DNA from 2 places in the Cupriavidus sp. OTU4054 genome. Region 2 is predicted to be linked to the other one. Evidence: predicted binding sites of a transcription regulator. Region 2 holds the regulator's gene; the other holds the start of a gene.
What was found. The regulator FliA, encoded in region 2, starts transcription of late flagellar genes. The targets are predictions, from matches to a motif close to CTAAAGTTTNNNNNNNNNNNGCCGNTA.
Positions count from the first base shown of each region.

Region 1 (5,502 bases), on a different contig from region 2:
CCACGACCGAGAAGCCCCGGCCCTGCTCGCCCGCGCGCGCCGCTTCCACGGCCGCGTTGAGCGCAAGAATATTGGTCTGGAACGCAATGCCCTCGATCACCCCGATGATCTCGGTCACGCGCTGCGACGACTTCGAGATGCCGTCCATCGTCTCCACCACGCCGCGCACGGCACGGCCGCCCTGGCTGGCCACGTCGGATGCCTTCACCGCGAGCTGGTTGGCCTGGCGCGCGTTCTCGGCGTTCTGACGCACCGTCGAGGTCAGCTGCTCCATCGATGCAGCGGTCTGTTCGAGCGAGGCCGCCTGCTCTTCCGTACGCTGGGACAAATCCGTGTTGCCGGTGCTGATCTCGCGCGCGGCGGTGTCGATCGAGCCCGCCGCCTGCTGAATGCCATGCACAAGGCTGCGCAATTGACCGAAGGCCCCTTCGAGCGCGCCGAGCATGCGGCCCATTTCGTCCTGGCTGCGCACCTCGATCGTATGGCCGAGCCGGCCGGCCGACAGCGCCTCGGCCGCGTCCAGCGCGTGCCGGGCGGGCCGCGTGATGGAGCGCGTGATGGCCATGCCGAGCATGGCAGCGACCACCGCGGCCACGATGGCCAGGCCAATCAGCACGTCACGTGTGAGCTCGTACCGCTCGCTTGCGGTACCGACGGCGGAGATCGCCATCTTGCGGCCCGATGCCGAGAGTTCGTCGAGCTTCTCGAAATACGGCACCTGCGCCGGACCCAGCCCGTTGGCGAGACCGCTTCGCGCGCCGTCGAAGTCGCTGGCCCGCAGTTGCTGGATCACGGCATCGAGCTGCTTGTTATAGCCTTCGCGCGCCTGCGTCAGCGAGTCCAGCATCGCCTTGCGATCGGGATGGCCCGACTGCTCGAGCAGCTTGCTGAATTCCCCGAGCGTGCGCGCCACGTCCTCGCGCACGGCGACGATGCGCTCGGCATTGCGCGTGACGATCGCCGGATCCTGCGACAGTGCGGCGTCGCGCACCAGCATGCCGATCTGTTGCGCGTCGCCCTTGACGCGATTGAGGTCCAGCACGCGCAGCAGACGCTGCTCGACGGCCGTATGCATGGCGTCGTTCATGCCATGGAGCGACGACACGCCCACTGCCGCCACGGCGGCCAGCAACACGACCACCAGCAGAAATGCCAGGGACAGCCTTGTCCCGATGCCTGTATTTCGCAAGCCCATCACCGTTCCCCTTCTCTCTTGTTCGCTTTGGTTTGGCAGGAGCGGCGTATCACCCCCGGCAGTTCAGGCCATGCGGGGGGACGCACGGAGGCCCTAACGGCGTGGCCGGAAGGCGACTTGAGGCGGAATTTGAAATGACGGGTAAAACACTGGCAGTTCGGCAAATTGACCCGCTGCCGGGTGGCGTCTAATAGCTCCCGTGCACTCTGAAGGATATGGAGCGACGCGGGCTCGCCAAAAAAAGAAGCCCACGCGCGGGGTGCTCGTAGGCTTTCAGGACTGCTGTAGAAGAACCGGACTTTTGGCTCAGGCCACGAATATAAACCCGCTTACATGAGGTGTAAATCGACCTTCTATCAGGGAAACCCCTGATGGTGGGTGTAAGTGGCAAGTGAATTTCTTCACTAAAAACATTCGAAGGCATCACTTTTGGCGCTGCCGAGAGATAACGGCAGCATCTTCACAAACCTTAAGTCTTTGGTTTGTGCCGATCGCGATTCTTTTGGCAAGTCTGTAACTCTCAATCCGAGAGTTACCTCAACCTCACAATTTTCACAACGATATTGTTAGAGCAAACGCTCTAGCCGATGGTCAGCGCTCGCTCTCGTCACGATTTGTAAAACTTTGTTACCCTTTGGCCTGAAGTATTCCCCTTCTCTTCTGGCAGCGCCCGATAAACAAGGCGACTGCGGGATCTCCCGCGCCGGTACCGAGAGTGAATGTTTCATCCCTCGTATCGTCGTCAGCCGCCAGATCCCTTGTGGGCTCTTCCGGAGAAGTTGTGAAGCAGGAAAAAAAGGCCTCCAGACCCAGTCGCAAACTACAGCACCTGCAATTTGCGGCCCACAGCGCCAGTCGCGTTCCGGTCATCGTCCACTTGTCGAACGGCACACGCCTCACGGGCGTGGTCATCGCTTCGGACAATTACATGCTGCTGCTCGGGCAAGATCTCGACGATCCGACGCCCGTGCTGGTGTACAAGCGCGCCGTCACGGTGGTGACGCCGGCCGGCCCCGAGGGCGAGGCCGTGGTGCCGGACGCGGAAACCTCGCCGGATTTCGTGCGCCTGTTCGTACCGCGCACCCGCAAGCGCCGCTGAGCACAACTCTAGTAAAAGTCACACTAAAGCTTCCCCACCGCTGGTCGATAACCCTTGCAACGGAGGCACTCTACCCCTGCTCCAGCAGGCAGCCAACGTTACGGCACCCGCCGGAATGCCTAAAACATTGCAAATAGGAGTCGTACCATGGCGCAAGTCATCAACACCAACATTCTGTCTCTGCAAACGCAGAGCAACCTGAACACCTCGCAAGCTTCGCTGAACAGCGCGATCCAACGCCTGTCGTCGGGTCTGCGCATCAACAGCGCAAAGGACGACGCCGCTGGCCAAGCCATCGCCAACCGCTTCACCGCCAACATCCGCGGCCTGACGCAAGCTTCGCGTAACGCCAACGACGGTATCTCGATCGCTCAAACGACCGAAGGCGCGCTGACCGAAGTCAACAACAACCTGCAACGTGTCCGTGAACTGTCGGTGCAAGCCGCCAACGGCACGAACTCGGGTTCGGACCTGAAGTCGATCCAGGACGAAATCAAGCAGCGTCTGGCTGAAATCGACCGCGTGTCGTCGCAAACCCAGTTCAACGGTGTGAAGGTTCTGGCCAAGAACCAGAACATGACGATCCAGGTTGGCGCGAACGACGCTGAAACCATCACGATCGGTCTGCAGCAAATCACGTCGAAGACCCTGGGCATCTCGGGCTTCAGCGTTGCTGGCCCGCAAGGCACGACCGGCACGATCGCCAACGGTACCGCTGTTACCGCCATCTTCGGCAACGGCGCAACCGGCACCAGCGCAACCGGCGTGTCGGCTGCCGACATCCAGCGCGCTCTGGGCCTGAACACCTCGTCGGCTATCAACGCCCAAGACCTGGTGCAAGACTCGAAGGGCAACCTGTTCGTTCGCGTGAGCATGACCGGCCTGACCGCCGCCGACGACACGGCTCTGTCGGCCAAGGGCTTCGCTGGCAACGGCACGGCTACCTCGACGACGATGTACATCGCCGTCAAGGCAAGCGACGCCGTGAACAACGGTACGACCGCTGGCTTCACGATCAACGGTGCAGCGCTGACGTCCTCGGACTTCCAGCAAACCGCTACGACGAACCCGCTGGCCACGATGGACGCCGCACTGTCCACGGTGGACAACCTGCGTTCGGCCCTGGGTGCTGTGCAGAACCGGTTCGAATCGACGATCAACAACCTGAGCACGACGGTGAACAACCTGTCGGCTTCGCGTTCGCGCATCGAAGACGCTGACTACGCAACGGAAGTGTCGAACATGACCCGCGCGCAGATCCTGCAACAAGCTGGTACGTCGGTGCTGTCGCAAGCCAACCAGACGACCCAGAACGTGCTGTCGCTGCTGCGTTAATCACGCCGCAGGAAAGGCCGGGCCGCAAGGCCCGGCCTTTTTGCCGGAATGTTTTGCAGGCAGACCGCTGCCTGCAAAGCGTTTCAACAGGACACTGACCCGAGCCTTTTCGGACGGAGAAAGACCATGGCACACCCTAATACCGTTTCGATGCCCCCGGCGCAGGTCGCCGCGCATCCCGCCACCAGCCAGGCGCCAGCGCCGGCCGGCGCGGCCAAACTGCCCGGCGAGCCGCAACGCGCGGCGGACCCCGCTGCCCCGTCTTTCTCCAGGAACTCCGATTCGTCCTCCGACACCACCGGTGCCGTGCAGGAGCTCGTCGATGTTCTCAAGACGACGTCGATCGGCCTGCGATTCGAGATCGACGACAAGACGCACCGCGTCATCACCAAGGTGATCGACAAGGACACGGGCGAGGTCATCCGGCAAATGCCGAACGAGGAAGTCCTGCGCGTCGCCCGCGCGATCGACAAGTTGCAGGGTCTGTTTGTCAGTCACGCCGTGTAGAACGGCATCCAGTTGAAGAAAAAAACAAGGTAAAAAACATGGCAGGAATCTCCAACATCGGTGTCGGTTCGGGTCTGAATCTGCAGGATCTGCTCACGTCGTTGCAGACCAACGAGAATCTGGCGCTTACGCCCATCCAGGATCAGGCCACCGCCTATCAGGCGAAGCTGTCGGCTTACGGCAAGATCAAGAACGCACTGGATGCGTACCAGGCGGCAGCAAAGAACCTGACGAATCCGAAGACCTTCTCCGTGGTGAAGGCGGCCGTCAGCAACGGCATCCTGACCCCCACGACGAGCACCGACTCCGTGCCGGGCAGCTACGCCATCAAGATCACGAAGCTCGCACAGGCGCAGACGCTGGCCTCGGCGGGTCAGGCCAGCCAGACCACGGCGATCGGCGGCGGCACCATTACGTTCGATTTCGGCAAGGACCTTGCCACCGGCGGCGCGCCGACCAGCACCAAGACGGTCACCATCGGTTCCGACACGTCGCTGCAGGGCATCCGCGATTCGATCAACAAGGCCGACGTCGGCGTGAAGGCCAGCATCGTCAATGACGGTTCGGGCACGCCCTATCGTCTGGTGCTGACGTCCGCCAAGACCGGCGAAGACATGTCCATGCGCGTGAGCGCCAGCGACAGCGCGGTCAGCAACGTCCTCGCATTCGATCCGACGCAAGCGACGCAGCCGAACGGCATGCAGGAAAAGATCAAGGCCGGCAACGCCGCCCTCACGGTCAACGGCATCGACATCGTCAGCCAGGAAAACACCGTCAAGGACGCCGTACCGGGCACCACGCTCGCGTTGACCGCAACCGGCGACACCACGCTGACCACGACGCAGGACAACGACGCCATCAAGAAGGCCGTCACGGACTTCGTGAGCGCCTACAACGCACTGCTGACGGAGGCCGCGACGCAGACGGCGTTCGACACCAGCGCCAACAAGCCTGGCGATCCTTCGAGCTCGTCGCCGCTGACTGGCGATGCCACGCTGCGCAACATCCAGACCAGCCTGCGCTCGATGCTCAATGCCGGCCTGCCCGATGGCAAGGGTGGCACGCTGTCGCTGTCGCAACTGGGTATCTCGTTCGACCTCGACACGTCCAACAAGGGTCAGAACTACGGCAAGCTCAAAGTCAACGACGACAAGCTCGACGCCGCGATCCGCGACAACGCTTCGGGCATGTCCGCATTCTTCGGCGGCGTGAACGGCAGCAAGGGCCTGGGCAACACGATTTCGGACTATGTTGATGGCCTCAACGCCGATGGCGGCGCACTGAATGCCGTGACCACCGGTCTGACCGACTCGCTCAAGGACCTGAACGACAAGTACACCCAGACCCAGGACCGCATCCAGACGAC
Region 1 covers NZ_JASATF010000041.1:36,447-41,948, forward strand. Annotated here, with positions in the region: gene AAHB16_RS30355 (methyl-accepting chemotaxis protein) at 1-1,195, opposite strand, end outside; gene AAHB16_RS30360 (RNA chaperone Hfq) at 1,977-2,294, shown strand; gene AAHB16_RS30365 (FliC/FljB family flagellin) at 2,442-3,629, shown strand; gene AAHB16_RS30370 (flagellar protein FlaG) at 3,756-4,136, shown strand; gene fliD (flagellar filament capping protein FliD) at 4,175-5,502, shown strand, end outside.
Region 1: AAHB16_RS30365 (FliC/FljB family flagellin) is a predicted target of FliA. The motif match lies at 2,318-2,344, and genes of this name have one in related genera.

Region 2 (5,502 bases):
TCGTGGAGGACAGCGGGTGCGGCATCGACCCGGCCATCGCGGACCGCCTGCTCGAGCCGTTGTTCACGACCAAGCAGAATGGCATGGGCATGGGACTCGCCATCGTCAACTCGATCGTCGATGCGCACGGCGGCCTGCTCGCCTTCGTGCCGCGCGAGCACGGCGGCACGCGCGCGACGGTCTCGCTGCCCAGGCAACGGCCCGCACACCTGACGTGACCGCCGGGCGCGCTTTCTGATACCGTTGCCACTCACACCCTCACGCATTGATTCCTCTCACCATGACCCACGCACCGTCGCCCCGCCCCGCGGGGAGCATCACCCGCCGCACGGGCGGCGCGGCCGGTACGCCTGAAAAGGCGGAGGCCCGGGTAGCCTATATCGTCGATGACGACGAGCTCGTGCGCGGCGCGCTAAGCAGCCTGCTGCGATCGATCCACCTGGAAGTGCGCGCGTACGGCTCCGTCGAGGAGTTCCTGGCCGCGCCGCGCCATCCGGACGCGCCATCCTGCCTCGTGCTCGACGTGCGGCTGCGCGGACAAAGTGGACTTGCATTTCAGAAGTCACTGGCCGACAGCGGCGAATCGCATATGCCGATCGTCTTCATGACCGCCCACGGCGACATCGCGATGAGCGTCAAGGCGATGAAGGCCGGGGCCGTGGACTTCCTGGCCAAGCCCTTCCGCGACCAGGACATGATCGATGCCGTGGTATCGGCGATCGAACGCGATGCGGCGCGCCTCGAGGTCGAGCGCTCGCTCAAGGACCTGCGCGCGGGCTGGGAATCGCTGACCCCGCGCGAGCGCGAGGTGCTGGAACTCGTGGCGAAGGGACTGATGAACAAGCAGATTGCCGACGTCATGGGCATCGCGCTGATTACGGCCAAGCTTCATCGCGGGCAAGCCATGCGCAAGATGGACGCCTGCTCGGTGGCCGATCTCATGCACAAGATGCAGTTGCTCGGTCTGGGGTTCCGACCTCCCGCCTAGCGCCCTCACACTTTGGTAAGGGGTCTCCGAACCCTCGTTTGCTGGTGCGTCGCCGCGTCCCGTGGTGTCATCGCTACCGTGCCGATTGATCCATCCGATTGATCCGTTTACGGCACGAGGAGACCATCATGACATTCCATCCGGACCTGCCGGGCATGATCCTGGCCGCGCTGGCTGGCCTGGGCGCGCTCGCCGCGATGCATGCATTCGTCCAGCACATGGCGATCGTGCGGCTCGCCAAGGCCATCGAAGCGCACGGCGGCGAGGGCAGCCCGCCCGTGCTGCCCGATACGGGCGTGACCGCCGTGGCGAGGCTCGCGCGCGCGATCAACGGCTGCCGCACGCGCAATGCGCAGCGCGAGACCGAACTGCTCGAGGTGCTGGCCGCTTACGCGCATGACCTGCGTACCCCGCTTCAGCGCATGCGGCTGCGCTGCGATCTGCTCGATGACGAGGACATGCACCGCGCGATGACGCGCGATCTGATCGAGATGCGCGACCTCGTGGAGGCCAGCCTCGCCTGCGCGCGGCTGCGCCGCAGCACCACCGAACCGATGCGCCGCGTGGACGCCGACGGCCTGATCGTCCGCCTCGTCGAGGACTATCGCGATACGGGCCGCGTCGTCGAACTGCATGGCCGCGTCGGCAAACCCGTGATCACGTGCCCGCACGCGCTGCGGCGTGTGCTCGTGAACCTCATCGACAACGCGCTGCACTACGGCAGTCATGTAAGGCTGTGCGTGCGCGTGAACGCGCGAGGCCTGGAGTTTGCCGTCCAGGATTCGGGGCCGGGCATCGCGCCCGCGGAAATGGAGGCGGTGTTTGCCGCGTGGTATCGCGCGCCGGCGACGGCCACACGCGTGCCGGGCACGGGGCTGGGCCTCGCGATCGCGCGCAGACTGGCGCTGGCGATGCGTGGCGACCTGCAACTCGAGAACCGCCACGCCGGCGGTCTCGAGGCACGACTGACGCTGCCGTTAGGACAGCTCGAATGACGCTGGATCAGCGGTAGTTGACCGTGACCTCGTTGCTGCGCCCCTGCAGCGCCGGCAGGATGCCCTGTCCGGGGACGCGAAAGGCAAACACGAACCCTTTCGCCGCATCGTCGCCGCGGAATGCATCGGTCTTCCCTTCGGGCGAAGACAGCAGCACGCATCGCTCGGCATTGCAGAGATACGCCTGCAGATCGACCGGCGGCACACGCACGAAGCTGTAGCGCCATCGCACCGACGTGATCACGCCCTCCGATTGCGGCATCATGCCACTGGGCTGGATCGGCGCCGACAGCGTGCGCTGTCCGCGGCCGGTGATGGTCGGGCCGACGACGGACGCATTCCACGCGTGGCGCGATCCGAGTTCAAGCGTGGTGCGGGTCATGCCGTCGGGCGGGGCGGCAAGCGCGCCAGCCGAGGCTGCCGCGGCCAGCACGGCCGCGCAAAGAAGCGCGGGAGCAGGAGCCGGCCGCCGCATCACAGCAATCCGCGCAGCTGGTTGCGCAGGCGCGTAATGGCCTGGCTGCGGATCTGGCAGACGCGCGACTCGGTCACCTCGAGCACGGCGCCGATCTCGCGCAGGTTCAGTTCCTGGTCGTAGCACAGCGACAGCACGAGCTTCTCGCGCTCCGGCAGCTTCTCGATCGCGCGAATGAGCGCCTCGCGCATGCCGCTTTCCATCAGCACCGTGAGCGGATTCGCATCGTCGGTCACGCCGAGATGCCGGTCGAGAAAATCTTCCTCGCCCGATCGCTCGAAGTCTTCGTAGTGCAGCAGCTGGCAGCCGTACACCTCGTTGAGCAGTTGCTGATATTCCTCGAGCGGCAATTCCATTTCGGCAGCCACTTCGGAATCCACGGGCGTGCGGCCGAGCTTCTGCTCGAGGCTTCGCTGCGTGCGTTCGATGCGGCGCGTGAACTGCCGCAGGCTGCGCGACTGCCAGTCGTTCGCGCGCACCTCGTCGAGCATCGCGCCACGAATGCGCTGGCTCGCGTAGGTTTCGAAACGCGCGCCATGGTTGTCTTCGTAGCGCTTGGCCGCATCGAGCAGGCCGATCATGCCGGCCTGGATCAGGTCGTCGATCTGAACGCTGGCCGGAAGCTTGGCCGCCAGTTGCAACGCGATGCGTCGCACCAGAGGCGCATGTGTCTTGACCACGTCTGCCTGTTCGAGCTTTCCCTGAATCGTGTACATGGTGGAACTCTCGGTTAATGCTGGTTACTCTGCCGGCGCCTCGTTGTTCGAAGTACCGGCTGGCTTTTGGTCGGTCTTGTTCTTGTCGACTTCTTTCTTGACTGCTTGTTGACTGCTTGTTGACTGCTGTCGTACTTACGCGGGCATGGCGGCAGCCATGCTTCGCGATGCTGCCGCGTCCGCGCGCAGGGGCCAGCCATTGACGGCGCCGGCCATGCGACGCAACGCCGTGGTGGCCGCGGCGGCCGGAAAGGCCTCCACCACGCAGCGTCCGAGGTGCAGGCCGCGCATGACCAGCGGATCGACTGGCAACGCGCCCGCACTGCTCGCTTCCACACCGAGGTACTGGCCCGCCGTGCGCGCCAGGTTCCCGGTGATTGCCGCGACGGCTGCTTCGCTGGTCGCCATGTTGACGACCAGATGGAAGCGCCGGCACGCGTAAAGATGGTGCAGCCGCTTGATGCACGCATAAGCGGCCGTGATCGACGTGGCATCGGGCCGCATCACGATCACGAAGTTATGGGCCGCGCCCGCCAGCGGCGACAGCGAACCGTCCTGCATGGCGCGCGCGTCGATGACTACCGTGCGCACGTCGGGCAGTGCCCGGCCATCGAACCCGACGCCGGCCGCCACGCTGCCCGCCGGCAACACGGCCAGTCCGCTCGCGGGGCGTGTGCCCAGCGCTTCGGCCAGCGCCGTACGTCCGGCAAGCACGTCGGCGAGCGACGCGTTGGGCGTGGCCCCGGCCAGCCGCGTGGCGCGCGCGCCGTGCCGGTCTTCATCGACGAGCAGCACACGCTCGCCCTGGAGCGAGAGCGCGTTCGACAAGCCGAGCGCGACCGTTGTCGCACCCGCGCCGGGTTCGCTGGCCACGACCGCGATGCGCCGCGTCACGCGCGGTGCCAGCATGCGGCGCAGGCTTTCGGCCTGATCGGAACCGAGGATGGACAAGGCTTACTCTCCCATCGATGCCATTTGCATGGCATCTGCCGATTCGGCATCCATCGAACGGGCGAACTGCGTTGCGGCCAGTGCAGTCGACTGCGCGACAGGCTCGCTCGCGGGCGCGCCGGTCGCCGCCATCGAACGGCCCGGATAGTTCTCCAGCACGTCGAGCAGCGCGAGCAGACGGCCCATGCCTTCGTTCAGCACGGAACCCTGCACGGGGGCATTGACGCGCGCGAGCGCGCGGCCGGCAAGACGCGACAGGAATGCGGGCGCGGTCGGGCTCGGCGTATGCTGCAGACGCAGCGTGGTCAGGCCCAGCTGGATCGAAACGAGGTGACCATAGGTCGATGCATCGGATGCGGAGCCGTCGGCGGCGTCGCCACCCTGGCCCGCTTCCTGCGCGAAATGTTCCACCGCGTGGCGCAACGTACGGAACTGCTCCTCGGCCGCATCGGCCCAGCGCGACCAGCGCGCGACCCGCGCCGCGTCACCGGCCAGTGCGGCGTCGCAGAGCATATATTCGGTGGCGAGCATCTCGCCGGTAGCGCGATCGACCAGACGCGACACCACGAGGCAGGCCTCGATGCCGGCTTCCGAACCGTCGGTACGCACACGCGCGGCGGTACGTACCTGGCCTTCCGGCACGCGCACCATGCAGTGGCCCAGCCATTGCACGGCATCGCGGTCGCGCCACGGCTGTTCGCCAATCGCATGGAACGTCAGCGTGTCGGCGATGGTGTCGAGCTTGTTGGCCACGCCGTTGGCGATCACGCGCGTGGTCTTGCGCATGCCGGCCACCCAGCGTTCGCCGGTCTGCTGCCAGCGCGCGAGCGTGGTCGTCGTCGGCAGCGACGCATGCAGGTTGACGACCGTCCGTGCGGCGGCCAGCGTCGCGCGCACGGTGGCGGCTTCGGCTTCGGCTTCCGCCTCGGCAAGCGACTGGCGCGTACGCGACGACGGCACGAGCGTGGTGGCCAGCGGCATGCCGTCACGGTCGGCGAGCCACAGCGTCTGCTGCAGCAGTTGCGGCGCGCGGCGGCCCTGCGTGGGCAGCGTGGCGGTGCCGGTCACGGCGAGCACATAGCGTTCGCACGCGCGCGCGGCGTCGCGGCACATCGTCAGGCGGACCTGCTGCGCGGCCTGGCGCAGGGCCGGGCCACCGACCGCGCGCTGCTGCCACAGCGAGCGCGCGAGTTCGAATCCGTATTGCGCGGCGTTCAGTTCCTCGACGCAGACGCCGACCGCGTTGGCGCTGTCGGTCAGAGAACGCAGCATGTCGTCGGCACCGCCCTGCGGGGCGGCGGGCGCGCGCGCTTCATCCACGGCTGCGGCGGCCTGACGGCGCGCGGCATCGGCATCCGCGAACAGCGAGCCGCGGCG
Region 2 covers NZ_JASATF010000012.1:24,966-30,467, reverse strand. Annotated here, with positions in the region: gene AAHB16_RS15625 (trifunctional serine/threonine-protein kinase/ATP-binding protein/sensor histidine kinase) at 1-218, shown strand, start outside; gene AAHB16_RS15620 (response regulator transcription factor) at 281-988, shown strand; gene AAHB16_RS15615 (sensor histidine kinase) at 1,117-1,983, shown strand; gene AAHB16_RS15610 (flagellar protein FlhE) at 1,991-2,458, opposite strand; gene AAHB16_RS15605 (RNA polymerase sigma factor FliA) at 2,458-3,174, opposite strand; gene AAHB16_RS15600 (MinD/ParA family ATP-binding protein) at 3,310-4,125, opposite strand; gene flhF (flagellar biosynthesis protein FlhF) at 4,129-5,502, opposite strand, start outside.